Regions from separate parts of the Nonomuraea sp. IBHARD001 genome, predicted to be linked through region 1. Evidence: riboswitches for the same ligand, from Rfam matches in the RefSeq annotation. Region 1 holds a riboswitch; each other region holds the start of a gene.
What was found. A riboswitch is a leader RNA that binds a small molecule or an ion and turns the genes downstream of it on or off. The one in region 1 is predicted to bind cyclic di-AMP.
Positions count from the first base shown of each region.

Region 2: linked by a shared signal. The riboswitch ahead of ACTWNK_RS34190 (coiled-coil domain-containing protein) and the one ahead of ACTWNK_RS17740 (CHAP domain-containing protein) in region 1 are both predicted to bind cyclic di-AMP.
Region 3: linked by a shared signal. The riboswitch ahead of ACTWNK_RS35510 (hypothetical protein) and the one ahead of ACTWNK_RS17740 (CHAP domain-containing protein) in region 1 are both predicted to bind cyclic di-AMP.

Region 1 is NZ_JBWBBW010000002.1:3,409,735-3,414,913, forward strand. It holds gene ACTWNK_RS17735 (ABC transporter substrate-binding protein) at 1-865, opposite strand, end outside; gene ACTWNK_RS17740 (CHAP domain-containing protein) at 1,498-2,196, opposite strand; cyclic di-AMP (ydaO/yuaA leader) riboswitch at 2,212-2,348, opposite strand; gene ACTWNK_RS17745 (zinc-binding dehydrogenase) at 3,420-4,406, opposite strand; gene ACTWNK_RS17750 (Gfo/Idh/MocA family protein) at 4,482-5,179, opposite strand, start outside.
Region 2 is NZ_JBWBBW010000002.1:7,160,722-7,165,900, reverse strand. It holds gene ACTWNK_RS34200 (hypothetical protein) at 1-346, shown strand, start outside; gene ACTWNK_RS34195 (SNIPE associated domain-containing protein) at 366-1,646, opposite strand; gene ACTWNK_RS34190 (coiled-coil domain-containing protein) at 1,728-2,708, opposite strand; cyclic di-AMP (ydaO/yuaA leader) riboswitch at 2,712-2,846, opposite strand; gene galT (galactose-1-phosphate uridylyltransferase) at 2,889-3,953, opposite strand; gene ACTWNK_RS34180 (DeoR/GlpR family DNA-binding transcription regulator) at 3,950-4,720, opposite strand; gene ACTWNK_RS34175 (PepSY domain-containing protein) at 4,870-5,179, shown strand, end outside.
Region 3 is NZ_JBWBBW010000002.1:7,456,353-7,461,531, reverse strand. It holds gene ACTWNK_RS35530 (MFS transporter) at 1-594, shown strand, start outside; gene ACTWNK_RS35525 (RNA 2'-phosphotransferase) at 716-1,258, shown strand; gene ACTWNK_RS35520 (DUF1707 SHOCT-like domain-containing protein) at 1,291-1,923, opposite strand; gene ACTWNK_RS35515 (DUF5302 domain-containing protein) at 2,007-2,210, shown strand; cyclic di-AMP (ydaO/yuaA leader) riboswitch at 2,418-2,554, shown strand; gene ACTWNK_RS35510 (hypothetical protein) at 2,789-3,580, shown strand; gene ACTWNK_RS35505 (hypothetical protein) at 3,761-4,132, opposite strand; gene ACTWNK_RS35500 (roadblock/LC7 domain-containing protein) at 4,164-4,559, opposite strand; gene ACTWNK_RS35495 (hypothetical protein) at 4,598-5,179, opposite strand, start outside.

The DNA.
Region 1 (5,179 bases):
TGGTGGCGAAGCCGCCGCCCTTGATCGCCTTGTCCCAGGCCGGGCTCCACGCCTGCAGCTTGGCGGTCAGACCGGCCTTGCTGAAGGTCTGCACCCAGTCGAAGGAGGCCTTGATCGCCGGGTTGGTCTCCAGGACGAGCTGGTTGGAGGTGTCGAAGTAGGCGACGTTCCCGTTCTTCGGGGCCTCCTGGGCGAGGATCACGTTGTAGATGGTGTTGGGGCCGTCCATCCACTTCGCCCCGGTCTTGGCGGCCTCGAACTTCTTGCCGACCTCGAGGAAGGCGTTCCAGTCCGGCCACAGCGCGCCGACCTCCTCGCGATCGGTCGGCAGGCCCGCCTTCTCGAACAGGTCGCGGCGGTAGCACATGGTCATACCGCCGATGTCGGTGCCGAGTGCGAAGAGCTTGCCGTCCTTGTTGAGGCCGTTGTCCCACTTGAACGCGGGGAAGTCGGCCTTGCGGGACTCCAGGCCGTATGCGGTCAGGTCGGCGAAGAACTGCGGCCTGGCCTTCATGAAGCCCATCGAGCCCTCGTCGATGCCCACGACGTCACCGGCGCCGCTGCCCGCCTGCAGCTTCTGCAGCAGCTGGGGGAGGTAGACGTCCTCGTAGCGGTCGGTGAGGTTCTTGTAGTCGATCTGCAGGTCGGGGTGCTCGGCGTTCCACTTCTTGACCGCCGTGTCGTAGCCGAAGTTCTCGCCGCCGCCGAACGTGTGCACCTTGATGGTGACCTTCTCCGCAGGGGCCGCGGGGGCGCCGTCGGCCGCCTCGGGCGCCTCCGCCTGGCCGCCGCCGCACGCCGCCGTCATCGCGACCGCGACCGCCAGCACCGCGGCCGCCGCCATGCGGCGCTTGTCGTTCTTCATTCCGGACCCCTCTCAGGTGGACATCCGAATGGTGGGGGGTGATGTTATGGGAGCGCTCCCACGAAGGGTGGACGAGGGGAGGGGTGGTCGTCAATATCCCGAAACGCAACCGTTACGTAGTCGGCGTTTCGTGGGGGTGTAAGGGGGTGTTGGGGGAGGTAAGGGATTTATGGGCTTATAGCGGGTTTTGGGAGCGCTCCCATATCAGGAGTGCTCAGGGGGCACAGAAGGGGGCTACTCGGCGCGCGAGGGCGGAGAGCTCCTCGATGGGGGAGCTCCTGGATGGGAGAGCTTCGGGTGGAGGGAAGGGCTCTTGTATGGGAGAGCTCCTGTGTGGAAGGGCTCCCGGTGGATGGGAGGGCTCCTGGATGAGGGAACGGCGACCAGAAGGGGGCGGGGCAGGCGGGGCGATGTAGGGGAGCGGCGGCCAGGGGGCGGGGCGGGGGGAGTGGAGGTGATGTGGGGAACGGCGACGCCCGGTCCCATCGGGGTGGAGTGGGACCGGGCGTCACCAGCCGGGACACCGCGACCGGGGGCGTGGCCGGGGTGTCGGCTATCGGAGTGGGCTTCTAGGGGATCACCCTCGGGGGGCTCCGGGATGAGGCTTGGGAAGGGGGCTTCGTGGGGTCGGATCAGCCGCTGTAGGTCGGGTAGCCGTAGCCGACGACCTGGGACTTGGGCCGGACGCGCTCCTCCACCTTGCCGTTGCCGGTGTTGCCCTCGACGGTGGTGATGGTGCCGTTGCCGTTGTCCTTCTGGACGATGCCGACGTGCTGGATCGAGCCCAGGTTCTTCTTGCCGGCCCAGTTGTAGAACACGATCGCGCCCGGCTTGGCCTTGGCGCCCCAGCGCTTGTTGTTCTTGAACCAGTTGGCGTAGGTCACGGTGTAGGCGTCCCAGCCGACCTGGGTACGGGCGCCGCTGTGCTCGCCGACCCAGGAGACGAACATCGCACACCAGGCGGCGTTCGCGTAGGCCTTGGGGGAGCCGCCGTCACGTGCGACGGTCTCCTGGGCGCGCTTGGACTCCATGTACCACTTGTGGAACTTGGTGCCGCCGCCCTTGGAGTTCTCGGAGATGCCGATCTGCTCCTTGGCGAGTGCGAGCACCTGCTTGGCGGTCGGCATCGTGGCGGTCTTCTCGGTCTTGACCTGACCGGAGATCGGCCCTGCCTTGGCGAGGGCGCCCGCTGCGGGCTTGGTCTCGGGGGAGACGGTGCCGGCCTGAGCCTGTGCGACCCCGCCGCCGAAAGTGGCGGCGAACACTGCGGCGCCGAGTGCGGCGCGGGCGTAGGTCATGGTCGAGGCACGGCGAATACGGTATACGGCCATGGTGCGGGGGACTCCTTGCTAGCTTCCTGCCGCTTACCGGGTTAGCTGACGGGTTCGGACGTGAAGCTGCCCTACGGCACGTGCTGTGCCGATTCACCCCAAGGGATATTGGGTCCCCGGTTCCATACATCTGGATTCAGCGGTCACAGGGGTAAACCTGTGATGTTGGCAATGTCTGGCATACGTCTCTTAGGGGGATGCATGCCGCGAGTGACTTGAAGGTAAGCGATGTGGCAAGAGAGTGACAAATCGGTAACGCCCAGAAGTCCACTTCCAGTCCCCGCATGCCCGTAGCCGTAGGCAATACAGGTTTTACCTGCGGTTTTCCGACCCGCACCCCAGCCTGTGAGCCCTGATGCACGTGTGACACATGTGATTGCCATCCGGGCGAACCCGAGGCCCCACCTTGAGCCGAAGGGGCCAAGGGTCAAGCCAAGGCATGCCCGAAGTGCACCTGGCGGCCCGGGATCGGACGTGCGCGGGCGGAGTGAGGCGAGGCAGGGCGAGGCGACGAGGCGGGGTGAGGCGAGGCAGTGTGAGGCAGGGGGAGGCGACGAGGCGGGGCGAGGCAGGGCGAGGTAAAGCGATGGCGGAGCGGGTGAAGGAGGCGGGCTGCGGGGGAGCGTGGGCAAGGCAGGGCAAACTGGGGCGCTTCCAGCACGCGCAAGTAAGAGCGCAACCCAAACCCGGCCCAGATCCGGCACGCGAGGCCAAGGCCCGATCACATGTCCTGCCTGGCCCAATCCAAGTGCGAGCAAGCCTGATCAAGCGGTCGCGGGCCAAATCAGGAGCAGGCGAGCCTGATCAATGGCGGCAAACCCGATCAATGGCGGCAAACCCCCGACCGAGGAAGGCAAGCCCATCGAGGGCGGCAAGCCTGATCGAGGGCGGCGAACCCGATCGAGCGAGGGCAGCGTCTCTGATCTCGCGCTGGACGCCAGTTCGTCCCTGCCTGGCCGGCCCACCCAAAGGGGTGAGCCCCGCAGTGCCGCGCGCACGCACGTCCGGCACGCCCAGCGCACACAGCCCTGCCCAAGCTCAGCCTCGCCCTCCTTCGTCCGAGCCCTGTCGGGTGCTCGTCGCCACCCCAGAACCTCAGCAGCGCCACTCCGGAACCCCCAAACATCCCGGGCCCCAAACAGCCCCGGCCCCAAGCCCCCCAAGCCCTACCCCACCCCCCTCCCCTCACCCCCGCCCTGCGCGCCGTACCAAAAGCCCACCCCTCAAGGCACCAGCACCACCTTCCCCTTCGTCCCCCGCGTCTCCAGGGCCGTGTGCGCCGCTGCCGCGTCCTTGAGCGCGTACACCTCGACCGCCGGTGTGAGGCGCCCCGACGCCAGAGCCTCCAGGGACGCCTCCTCCAGCCCCCGCAAGCCGCCGGGGCGGCGAAGCACCCGGGGGCCGATGCCCACCGATGCGGTGATGCCCAGGCGGTACAGGTCGTCGGTGGTGATCCAGGTGGCGTTGCCGTCGCCGCTGGAGCCGCCCAGCAGGACGATGCGGCCGCCGATGCCGAGGAGGTCCATCGTCTTGCGGCCGGTTTCGCCGCCGACGCCGTCGAGGACGAGGGTGAGGTCGCGGTCGCCGAGTGCGGTGCGTACGCGGTCGGGCCACCTGGACTTGAGGTAGTCGACGGCGTAGTCGGCGCCGAGTTCGATGACCCGTTCGGTCTTGGCGGGGCCTCCGGCCAGGCCGATGACCAGGGCTCCGGCGTTGCGCGCGGCCTGGACGAGCAGGCTGCCCATGCCTCCGGCCGCCGCGGTGATCAGTACGGCGTCCTGGGCGGAGATGTTCGCGGTCTCCAGGACGCCGATCGTGGTACGCCCGGTGCCGATCATCGCGACGGCGGCCTCGAAGCCCACATGGGCGGGCACCTCGTGCAGTGCGCCGGCATCCCGTACGGCGAGCTCGGCATAACCGCCGGGCACGAAGCCGAGGTGGGTCACCACGCGCCGGCCGAGCCAGTGCGGCGGCGTGCCTTCGCCGAGCGCCTCCACCACCCCGGCGACCTCGCGACCGGGGATGGTGGGCAGGTCGGGCAGGGCGAACGGGCCTCCGGCCTTGCCCTGGCGCAGGGTCGTGTCGACCAGGTGCACCCCGGCGGCCTTGACCCGGATGAGCACCTGACCGGGACCGGGCACGGGATCGGCCACCTGCTCGTGCACGAGGTTGGCGGCCGGCCCGAAGGCGTGCAGGCGTACGGCGTACATGAGGACCTCCAGGAGGGGGCGGAGACGATGCCCTCATGCTGCAACCTCAAGAGCGGTTCAGGTCAATCCCGCACGTCACCGCGCCCCCAGCCGACCACGCAGCTCCTCCAGCAGGCGCATCATCGCCAGGCTCTCGTCGAGCGGCATGACCGCGCTCTCCGTACGCCCCTCGGCCAAGGCGACCGCCACCTCGCGCACCTCCCCCGCGTACCCGTTGTCCGCGGGATCCAGCAGGTGCTCCTCCTGCACGCCGGGGCCGCTCAGCGTGATGCGGCGCGGCGCCCAGAAGGGGGCGTCGATGTCGGCGCGCAGCGTCGTCCCGGCCACCGATGCCGTGTTGCACAGGGGGCTGAGCAGCGAGGTGTCGGCCAGGGCGCGGGCGCCGTCGGCGTAGGTGAGCAGCACCCCGGCCTCCGCGTCCACGCCGGAGGGCGCGAGCGACCCGGTGACATGCGCGCCGACCGGCTCGCCGAGCAGCAACTGCGCCAGGCCGAGCGGGTAGATCCCCAGGTCGAGCAGGACACCACCCCCTGTCGAAGGACTCCACAGCCGATGCCCGGCCTCGTACGGCAGCGCGAAGCCGAACGACGCCCGCACCGACCGGATGCCGCCGAACCGTTCGTCACGCGCCAGCAGTCGCACGAGCGGGTTGAAGCGCATCCACATGGCCTCCATGAGGAACACGCCCGCGGCCCTGGCCAGGGCCACCATGCGTTCGGCGTCGGCCACGGTGGCGGCCAGCGGCTTCTCGCACAGGACGGCCTTGCCGTGTG
Region 2 (5,179 bases), 3.8 Mb from region 1:
CCTGGCCGTCGGCGCTCCCGCGCTCGGCTCCGCGGCCCACGCCTCGGCCGGGCCCAGCTTCCTGTTCAACTACACCTTCAACGGGCACCTCAAGGTCGCCGGAGGCAACTTCACCGTCGATCGGCGCGTGTTCGTCGCGGTCAAGTTCAACTCGGGACGCACGGTGTTCTCCAAGTGGGTCGTCGCCAGGACGCACTCCATCACGCCAGGCGGAGCCGTGTACGTCGAGACGACCGTCGCGGCCCCGTGCGCCGGCGGCAAGAACGGCTACGCCCGCGCCTACGACGAGGCCACCGCCACCTGGTCGCCCAGGCTTCCCGTGGAGATCTGCCAGCGCATCGACTGACCCGCGAGCAGGTCCGGCGTCAGGGCGCATGCCGGGACTGGTGCCACTCCAACGCCTCCGGGGTGTCGCGGTACTCCAGGAGGTGGTGGCCGGAGATCCGCTCCAGCACCACCTTGACCTCGGCGGGCGTGATGTGGAAGAACTCCCTGCGCGGGTTGACCCGGTTGACCCGCCGGCTGCTCAGCTCGCTGTGCAATCGGCTCTCCAGGCCGACCGCGTCGTCGCTGAAGATCAGGGCATGGGTGTCGAACGTGAAGGGTACCGAGGCGTCGCCCAGTTCGCGCACCCTGTCCTGGGGTTCGAGCCTGCGGGTCATGCCGATCTTGACGATGTCCGGGCCGAACGCGCCGATGTTGGAGATCACGTACACATATCCGGCCCGCACATTGGCCTCGCGGGCCTCGACGTCGCCGACGGCCGCGCCGATCTCCTCCAGCTTGGCCCTGAGCTCCCCGGCTCCCCGCTCGTCGCCTCCGGCCAGCAGTTTGGCCAGCGCCGCTCGGTAGTGCGCCTCCTCCTTGCGCAGTCTGGCCTTCTCGCGCTCGAACTCCTTGCGGGCGGACTCCTCCTCGCGCTGGCGCTCGCGCTGCGCTCTGGAGCGTTCCTTCTCCTCCTCCTGCCTGGCCAGGTGGTCGGCCGTCAGCTCCAGCTCGTACAGGCGCAGGCGGTGGTACTCGCCGCTGACGTGGATGCTCATCGTCCGGCCGAGCTTGACGATCGTCTCGACGGCCTTCTCCAGCCGGTCGACCGACGACTGCAGCTTGTACGGGCGCATCGTGCGCACGCAGTTGTCGGCCTCGGCGTTGTAGGCGCGCAGCATCAGCCTGGAGAAGTCGCGCACCATCCTGCGCCCTTCGGCGAGCGATCCGTTGATCTGCCAGTTCGTGGCGCCGATCACGGCGGTGCCGTCCTTGGCCAGGGCCTTGATCCGGTTTCTGACCTGGGCGAGCCTGTCCCTGTAGGCGACGGCGTCGCTCAGCGGGTGGCGGTACTCGTACAGACCGGCCTCCTGCAGCAGCACGGTCTCCTCGGTGTGGATGATCTGCTGCTCGATCTCGCGCAGGCGTAGTGCGGCGTCGGCGACGGCGGCCTGCAGGCCGATGTGCTCCTGGCGCAGGGCCTGCGTCATCGCGGCCAGCCCGTCGCGCTCGGTCGCCGGGACGGCGGGCTGGACCGCGACCCAGAAGACCCAGCCGTCGGGCGCGGGCGGCCACGCGGGGCTCGGCCGCCACCCGGCAGGAGGACGCCAGCCCGCCGGGGGCTCGGGCCAGCCCGGCGGCGAATGAAAGCGGTACTCCACCGGCGCATCCTCCTCGTCACACGTGTCACAGAAGAGGACTGCCGTCACGGCCCGTCGGTTTACCGGTCGCGGCCCCGCGTCCTAGTACATCGAGATGTGCGGATGGTCGTAGTGGTTGGCCGTGATGCCGCCTCGGTTGGACATCGTGCGCCATCCCGAGCCCATGTTGATGCGCTGCCGCCAGATGACGTACTTCACGCCGAGCCGGTCCTTGTTCTTGATCGCCCAGGCCGAGATCCTGTCGCCCAGCGCCTGGTTGGCCGCGGAGGGCATCGAACCGCCCTGGCTCATCATGAAGTCGCACGCCCGGCCCAGCGGATGCTCGCCGCTGTCGTCGACGCGGTAGCAGCCCACCTGGTACGGCAGGTCGAAGTTCTTGCGGATGAGGTCGCGCATCAGGCGCATGCGAGGCGTGATGTTGTCGGCGCCGCTCGGCAGCTCGGGGGCCCAGCTGCCGTCGGAGCGGCGGCCGGTGCCGTAGGGCACGAGCCTGTCGAGGTTCTTCTGGATCTCGTCGATGAGGTCCTGTGCCTCCTCGCGCTGGCCCTCGACCTCGGCCGCGTCCTTGCGGATCTGGCCGGTGACGACCTGGGCGGCGTCGGCGGCCTGCTTGCGTTCGTCGCGTGCGGTGCTGAAGGAGGTGAGCACCGCCTCCTGCTGGCCGACGAGCTGCTCAAGGATGGCCGCGCCGCCCAGATTGCCGCCGAACGGCAGGCGCATGCCGCCGGTCGTGGCCTGGTAGCGCAGCTCGACGATCTCGCTGACCTGCTCCTGCGCGGTGACCAGCGCCTGCTCGGCGGCGGCCAGGCGCTTGTTCGCCTTCTTCTCCGACTCCTGCGCCTTGGCCAGTTGCACGCGCTTGGCGTTGTAGGCCTCGATCAGGCGGTCGACCTTCTTATTCTGCTTGGCCAGGTCGGCGCGGAGCTGCTTCTCCTTGGGCTTGGGCGCGGCTCCTGCGGTGGCGGGGGCGCAGACCAGGGCTGCCGCGCTCAGAACGCAGAGCGCCGTGCTGATGAAGCGTGGTGCCGTGCGGCGACGCGACGTGGGGGACGGGGCCGCCACGCACTCTCCTCTCCTCATGCCGACCGGGTTAGCTGACGGGTTCGGGCGGGAGGAGCCCTACCACCGAAGTGGATTCACCCCGAGGGAGTGGGTCCCCGGCTTCCGGGCAACACGCCCGGAACTAGGCGAGATGGATATTAGTGGTAAATGCAGCACCATGCGACTCTCCGCTGAGATCAATCAGTGATCTACCTGTGACCGCAGCCGCCGGGCCGCCTCCTCGGGCAGAACATCGTTGACGAAGGCGCCCATCGCCGACTCCGACCCGGCCAGATACTTCAACTTGCCCGGCGCCCGCCGGATGGAGAACAGCTCCAGATGCAGGTAGGCCAGCTCCCGACCCTCCCGGACCGGCGCCTGGTGCCAGGCCGACACATACGGCATGACCACCCCGAACAGTCCGTCCAGCCGCCGCAGCACATCGGTATAGAGCGGCCCGAACGCCCGCATCTCCGCCTCCGACAACGCCGCCAGATCGGGCACCTGCCGATGCGGATACAGATGCACCTCGTACGGCCAGCGCGCGGCGGCGGGCACGAACGCGGTCCAGTGCTCGTTGGCCGCGACGACGCGCTCGCCGAACGCCCGCTCGGCCGCGAGCACCTCGGCGAACAGCCCCGGCCTGCGCGCGGCGGCCCGCAGATGCAGACGGGTGCGCGGCGTGACATACGGATAGGCGTAGATCTGGCCGTGCGGATGGGCCAGGGTGATGCCGATCTCCTCGCCCCTGTTCTCGAAGCAGAACACCTGCTCGACGCCGGGCATCGCCGACAGCTCCGCCGTGCGGTCGGCCCAGGCGTGCATGACCAGCTCCACCTGCTCGGGCGCCAGCCGGGAGAAGGAGGAGGCGTGCTCGGAGGTGAAGCAGACCACCTCGCAGCGCCCGAGCCCCGGCCGTACCTCGCTCAGCCCGCCCGCCTCGCCGTGCGCGCCCGGGAGGGGGCCGAAGGAGGGGAAGCGGTTCTCGAAGACGACCACGTCGTAGGAGCCGGCCGGGATCTCCGACAGCCGGCCCGGCGCCGACGGGCACAGCGGGCACTCGTCGGCGGGCGGCAGGAACGTCCTGCTCTGCCGATGCCCGGCCATGGCCACCCACTCGCCGGTCAGCGGGTCCAGGCGCAGCTCGGAGGCGGGCGGGCGCGGCGGCAGCTCCCGCAGGTCGCGGGCGTCGCGCACGGCGGAGTCCGAGTGGTCGAAGTAGAACAGCTCCCTGCCGTCGGCCAGGTGGGTAAGCGTGCGCTTCACGAGGGGTCCTCCGCGATGATCAGACGGTCGCCGAACTCGGCCCTGGCCTCTTCCTGCAAGGCGGCGTCGCTGACCACCACGTCGGCGGCGTCCAGGCCGGTGATGGTGCTGATGCCGACCATGCCCCACTTGGTGTGGTCGACCGGCACCACCAGCCGGTGCGCGGAGGCGACGAGCGCACGGTCGGTCTCGGCCTCCAGCAGGTTGGGCGTGGTGAACCCGGCCCTCGGGCTCATGCCGTGCACGCCGAGGAACAGCGTGTCGACGTGCAGGTCGCGGATGGCGGTGACCGCGACGGGTCCGACGAGCGCGTCGGAGGGCGTGCGCACCCCGCCGGTCAGCACGACCGTGCGGTCGGCGCGCGGATGGCGGTGGAAGACCTCGGCGACCGGGATCGAGTTGGTGACGACGGTCAGCTCGGGCACGTCGGTCAGGTGATGGGCCAGCGCCCACGTGGTCGTGCCCGCGGACAGGGCGACCGAGGTGCCCGGCGCGACCAGTTCGGCGGCGCGGCGGGCGATGGCGTCCTTCTCCGGCTGCTGCCTGCCGGACTTGGCGGCGAAGCCCGGCTCCTCGGCCGAGCCGGGCCCGGCCACGGTCGCGCCGCCGTGCACCTTCTGCAGCAGGCCGCGCTCGGCGAGGAGCTCCAGGTCCCTGCGGATCGTCATGTCCGAGACGCCGAGTTCGCGGACCAGGTCGGCCACGCGGACGCCGCCGCTCCTGCGCACGCGTTCGACGATCGCCTGCTGCCGTTGCTGTGCGAGCATCCGGCCGCCCTTCGCTGACTGGTGTTTCAACAGATTCCCCCAAATTATGACACGACGATGTTGGTTCCTGGGGGAAAGTGGTCGGGCAAAGCTCTGGTCAGGTCTCGTGTCCGCCGCCGGTCAGCGGTCATCACCAGGGGATGAGACTCATGCTGGGTGTCCTCGCGCTCGCCCTGGCCGGTTGCGGCACACAGGCCGCGACCTCGCCGTCCACCGCTGTGTCGTCACCGGCGGTGTCGGTGCCCGCAGGAGCGGTCACCTTCGACAAGGCCGTCGAGCTCGCCAAGAAGGACGGCACGCCGACGATGGTGCAGTTCTACGCGCCGCAGCCGCCGCCACGCTGGTTCAGCTCGGTGCTGAGCGAGACGGGCACGCTGGTCGACGTGCGCATCGACGCCGAGACCGGCGCGGTCACCGGCCGCCAGAACGAACCCGCCGACGAGGCGGCCGAGGCCAAGG
Region 3 (5,179 bases), 4.0 Mb from region 1:
CCGCGTTTCGCCCTTCCCTCGCGGGCGATCCTGTTCATCGGCTTGGTCGGCTTCTGTGCCACGTTCGCCGAGGGGTCGGCCAACAACTGGGCCGCGGTCTACGTCAAGGACGTGGCGGGCGGCGGCCCCGGTGTCGCGGCGGCCTGCTACGCCATCTTCGCCCTGGCCATGGCCGTCACCAGGCTCGGCGGCGACGCCATCGTGGGCAGGCTCGGCCCGGTCGCGACCGTCAGGGTCGCCGGGCTCGTCTCCTCGGCGGGCGGACTCGTCGTGGTGCTCGGCCGGGAGCCGGTCCTGGTGACGGCCGGGTTCGCCCTGTTCGGCTTCGGCGTCGCGGTCATCGTGCCGCTGGTCTTCGGCGCGGCCGGGAACGCCGCGGCCACACCGAGCCAGGGCGTGGCGGGAGTCGCCACGATCACCTACGTGTCCGGCCTGGTCGCACCCGCCGCGACCGGCTGGATCGCAAGCCTGACCTCGCTGCCCTTCGCGTTCGGCGTCATCGTGGCGGTCACTCTGGCGATGGCGGCCCTTGCGGGCGCGCTGCGGCCTGCGAGGATCAGGGAAGATGACCGGGTCGTCGCAGCGGCGCACTGAGGTCATCGCAGACGCCTGTACGGCCGCCGTTTCGTCGGGGTTTCGGCGGTCGTACAGGTCATCCGGGCGGGCGCGACTATCCGCTGGCCGCCGTGCCGCCGCCGGCCGTATCGTGCCGGACGTGGACGACAGGCGGATGGTGAAGATTTCCAAGTACCTCTCCAGGCACCTGCGCCACCAGCCTGGGCGCATCGGGATCGAGCTCGACCCGCAGGGCTGGGTGCCGGTCGAGGAGTTGCTCGCCGCGGCGGGCGCACACGGATTCGCGATCAGCAGGGACGAACTGGAGCAGGTCGTCGAGCTCAACGACAAACGCCGCTACGTGCTCGAGGACGGGCGGATCAGGGCGAGCCAGGGGCACACGGTCGAGGTGGACCTCGACCTCCCGGTGGCGACGCCTCCCGCATGGCTCTTCCACGGCACCGTGCACAGGCATCTGCCCGCGATCACCGAGCAGGGCCTGCTGCCGATGCGACGGCTGCACGTGCACCTGTCGCCGGACAGGGAGACCGCGCGGCGGGTCGGCGCCCGCAAGGGGCCGCCCGTGGTGCTGAGCGTACGGGCGGGCGCCATGCACGCCGAAGGGCACGAGTTCAGGCTGAGCGCCAACGGCGTCTGGCTGGCCGCGCACGTGCCGCCGCAGTTCCTGACGCTCCCGGAGTGAGCTCCAAGGGGGGTAGGTGCCGCCCGGCTGGTTCAGGTGTCGTCGTCGGTGTTCTGCTTGATGGCCTTGGCCCGCTTCAGGGGCTTGCGCCTGACGTCGACGCCGCCCCAGAAGGCCAGGCCGGTGACGGTGATGCGGGGAGCGTTCTCGATGCCGGGCCCGTCGGCCTTGGTGTCGAAGCCGCCCATGATGCCCAGTCCGGTCGTGCGGACGTCGGCGTCCTCGGGGGCGATCACACTGACGCCGCCCATGACGGCGATCGCGTAGATCGTCACATCGCGCTCGGCGAACACCGCCTCGCGCAGGTCGACGGTCCCGCCGCCCCAGACGGCGACGGCGGTGAAGCCCCTGCCCACCCGCCAGCGGCCCCTGCGCCTGAACCCGCCCATGAAGCCGAGCGCCCACCTGCTCACCCTGGAGCCCTCGGGATGCGGATCGAACCTGCGCGCCGACCGCTCGACCGCTGTGACGGCGGGCAGGTCGCGGGTGAGTGGTTCGAGATCGGCGTAGGTCTTGGCGGTGTAGACGGAGTCGAGTCGTTCCTGGAACTCCACCATCGCCAGACGCCCCTCTCCGGCCGCGTGGCGGAGGACGGCCGCCGCCTGATCGCGGTCTTGGTCGGAAATGCGCATCTCGCGGTGATCGCGGTCGGGAAGGGGGGCCATGACTGGATCGTAGCCGCCCCGGTTTCGCGGCGCGGTCCGCCGGTGTGCGAAGCTTTGTGCGTCCCCAAGACCAGGAGGTCCTCATGGCTGAAGTCCCAGCTGAACCAGACGCTACCGAGGGTCCCGAGGACGAGCTGAAGCGCAAGTTCCGCGAGGCGTTGGCACGCAAGCAGGCGCAGCAGGCCGACTCGGGGGCCGGCGGTAAGGGCAAGGATCCGTCGAAGATCCACGGGGTGCACAGCAGGGCGGGCGGCAAGCGCTCCTTCCGCCGCAAGAGCGGCGGCTGAACGGCGGCAACACAGGAGGGTACGGCAAGTCCGTGCCCTCCTTTTTCATGTCCGGGATCATGCTTTGGCCGCGATCTCCATGACCATTCCAGGGCGATAAAGGTAGATCTTTACACCATTTCATGGGTTTGCTTTTGCTTTTCCGCCAAATGCCCCATACAGTCCTAAGCGTTATCAGCTGGTGACCTGGACCTTCGTAAGGAAGGCAGCCGGCTGACGCCGAGTCCCGCGAGAGCGGGAGCCGGGGACCCATGTCCCTTGGGGTGAGTCCGACCTGCGGGTCGGTAGGGCATCTCCACGCCCGAACCCGTCAGCTAACCCGGTAGGCGCGATGGAGAGGACTTTCCCCTGTGAACGAGCTCGCCGCGACCCCCCGCGTCGCTTCCCCAGCGTACGATCGCCCAGCTTCCGCCGCCTTGTAGGCCGGCGTTCCCTGAACTTTCTCGCACCATCCCCCGCGCTCGTCGCGATGCGTAGCGTCCGTTAGGCCTTTGCCCGGCTACGCCATTCTTTGATCGCTTTTTCGACGATCATTCGCGAGCGCCTGCCCTGTCGCCGTACGAAGGATTTCGTTTTTCATGAACGCCCGTTTTGGCATGCGCGTTTCCGCCGTTCTCGCTGGTTCCCTGATCGCCGCCTCCGTGGTCGCAGGCGCTGGATCCACGGCTCACGCCGACACAGACACCGACAAGAAGGTGCTGCTCAAGGGCAACACCACCGCGTCCTACTTCTGGGACGACTCCTCCGGCCGCGCCGGTGACACCGGTCTGCCCGCCAGCGGCAAGCCGATGCAGAAGGGTCTGGCCGCCAGCCCCAGCTGGCCCCTGATGACCGAGGGCTATGTCGTCTACAAGGGCAAGAAGGCGCCGTTCTTCGTCGGCGACCGCGGTCCGGGCACCCCCTCCAACCGGGGCATCATGCTCGACCTCGACGCCAAGACCTTCGCCCAGCTCACCGGCGGCTCCTTCAACAGCCGCACGCTCGGCGTCGACGGCGTCGGCGGCCAGGGCCACATCAAGGTCCAGTACGTCATCACGAAGTGGGGCTCGGGCAAGGGCAAGAAGAACCACCCGGTCTCCTTCTCCTCCGGCGCCTACAAGCGTCACGACGCCAACCCGGCCAAGCCGCCGGTCGTCGCCGAGGCCAAGGCCGAGGTCGAGAAGAAGAGCGAGCCCGCCGAGAAGCAGGCGGCGGCGGCTCCCGCCGCGGAGAAGACGCAGAAGCTGGACGCCACCGCGGCCGCGATGAAGACCGACACCGCCGACGACAGCCACAACGGCACGGCCCTGGTGCTCGTCGGCGGCTTGGCACTGCTGGGCGGCGGACTGTTCCTCGGCCGCGACCGCATCCGCCGCTTCGTCCGAGGCTAGACGCCCTGCCGTCGGCTCGCCGGGCCCGCACTCGTCGTACACGGTGAGCAGAACGCGCTCGTGCGGATCGACGGGGGCCGGGCGACCGCTGCGGCGTTGCCCGGCGGGCAGATCCCGCTCCCGTGGCACGGCCCGTGCCCGCCGCGCCGCCGGGAGCGGGCCGTGCCACGAAGGCGCGGGTCAGATCTCCAGCTTCTCCTCGATGGCCCGCAGCTGGTGGCGGGCCATCGCCAGGTTCGCCCGGCCCCGGTCCAGGGCCAGGTAGAGGAACAGGCCCTTGCCGCCCCTGCCGGTGATCGGGCGGATGAGGTGGTACTGCGAGCCGAGCGTGATGAGGATGTCCTCGATGGACTCCTTGATACCGAGGGAGTCCATCGTGCGCATCTTGGCCTTGACGACCTCGGTGTTCCCGGCGGCGGCGATCTGCAGGTCGAGATCCTTCGAGCCGCCGAGCGCGCCGAGCGCCATGCCGCTGCTGTAGTCGACGACGACCGAACCGACCGCACCGTCGATCGTCATCATCTCCTTGAGCGAGACGTCGATGCTGGCCATGAGTGCCTCCAGATGAGGGTTGGGATGGGTGTTACGGGGTGACGGACGGACCACTTGGCGTCCGCGATGCGATGACGGCGAGCCTGTCCGCCGACTTGCGGCCCTCCAGTCGCAGCAGCCCGAGATTGGCGCCGGGCTCGGCCAGGACCGTGAGGACGAGAGTGGGGCCCGCCGCGTAGAAGACGGCGAAGCCGGCCGTACCTGAGATGAGCGTCTCTTCGAGTGCGCCCTTCTCGGCCAGCGTGGTCATACGGCGGCTGAGGGCGAGCAGCGCGGAGGAGAGCGCGGCGGTCTGCTCGGCGGCCTCGCCGATCCTGTCGCAGGCGACGGTCAGCCCGTCGACCGTGCACACGACACTGCCGCTGACGTCGGGGGTGTGCTCACGCAGCCTGCGCATCTCCCTGAGCACGTCTTCGCGTAGCTCCACTGGGGGTCTCCTCGCGTTGCGCTTGAGTGAGGGGAACCTCACGACAACTCCTCCAGGGCCTTCTTCAGCCGGAGCAGCATGGTCATATCGGTCGGCTCCGCCGTGGGTACCGGCGGCAGCTCGGGCCGTTGGTCGGGCCCCGCGGCCTCACGCCTGGGCAGCGAGCCCCGCGTCGCCTGCGCCTGCACCGTCTGGCCCTGCACGGCCTGCGCGGGCGCGGGCGGCGGCGACTGCAGCAGCCCGGCCGCCCCCAGCTGCCGTACGGCGAGCAGCATCGAGTACGCCGGACGCCCGAGCCGCTTGGCCAGGTCCATCGGGCTGGAGGCGCGGTCGGCGTGGACCAGGACCTCCCATTGCAGATCCGTGAGCACCACCCGATCGCCGGGCAGTCTCGGGACCGGCACCACGGGGACGGTGTCGAGTTCGGCAGAGGACCAGACCTGTGCCAACTGTGCTCTCCTTCGTGCGCACTCCCGGATCAGTCCGGGAACCTCGAAGTACCACTGGGCGCCGAGCCAGTGCCGCTCACCCGGCCTGAACTTCGGCCTGGGGGCGCCTTTGACCGGCAGGAGGAAGAACGCGGCGTCGAGAACGGCGCCGAGCACGCAGTACTGCAACTC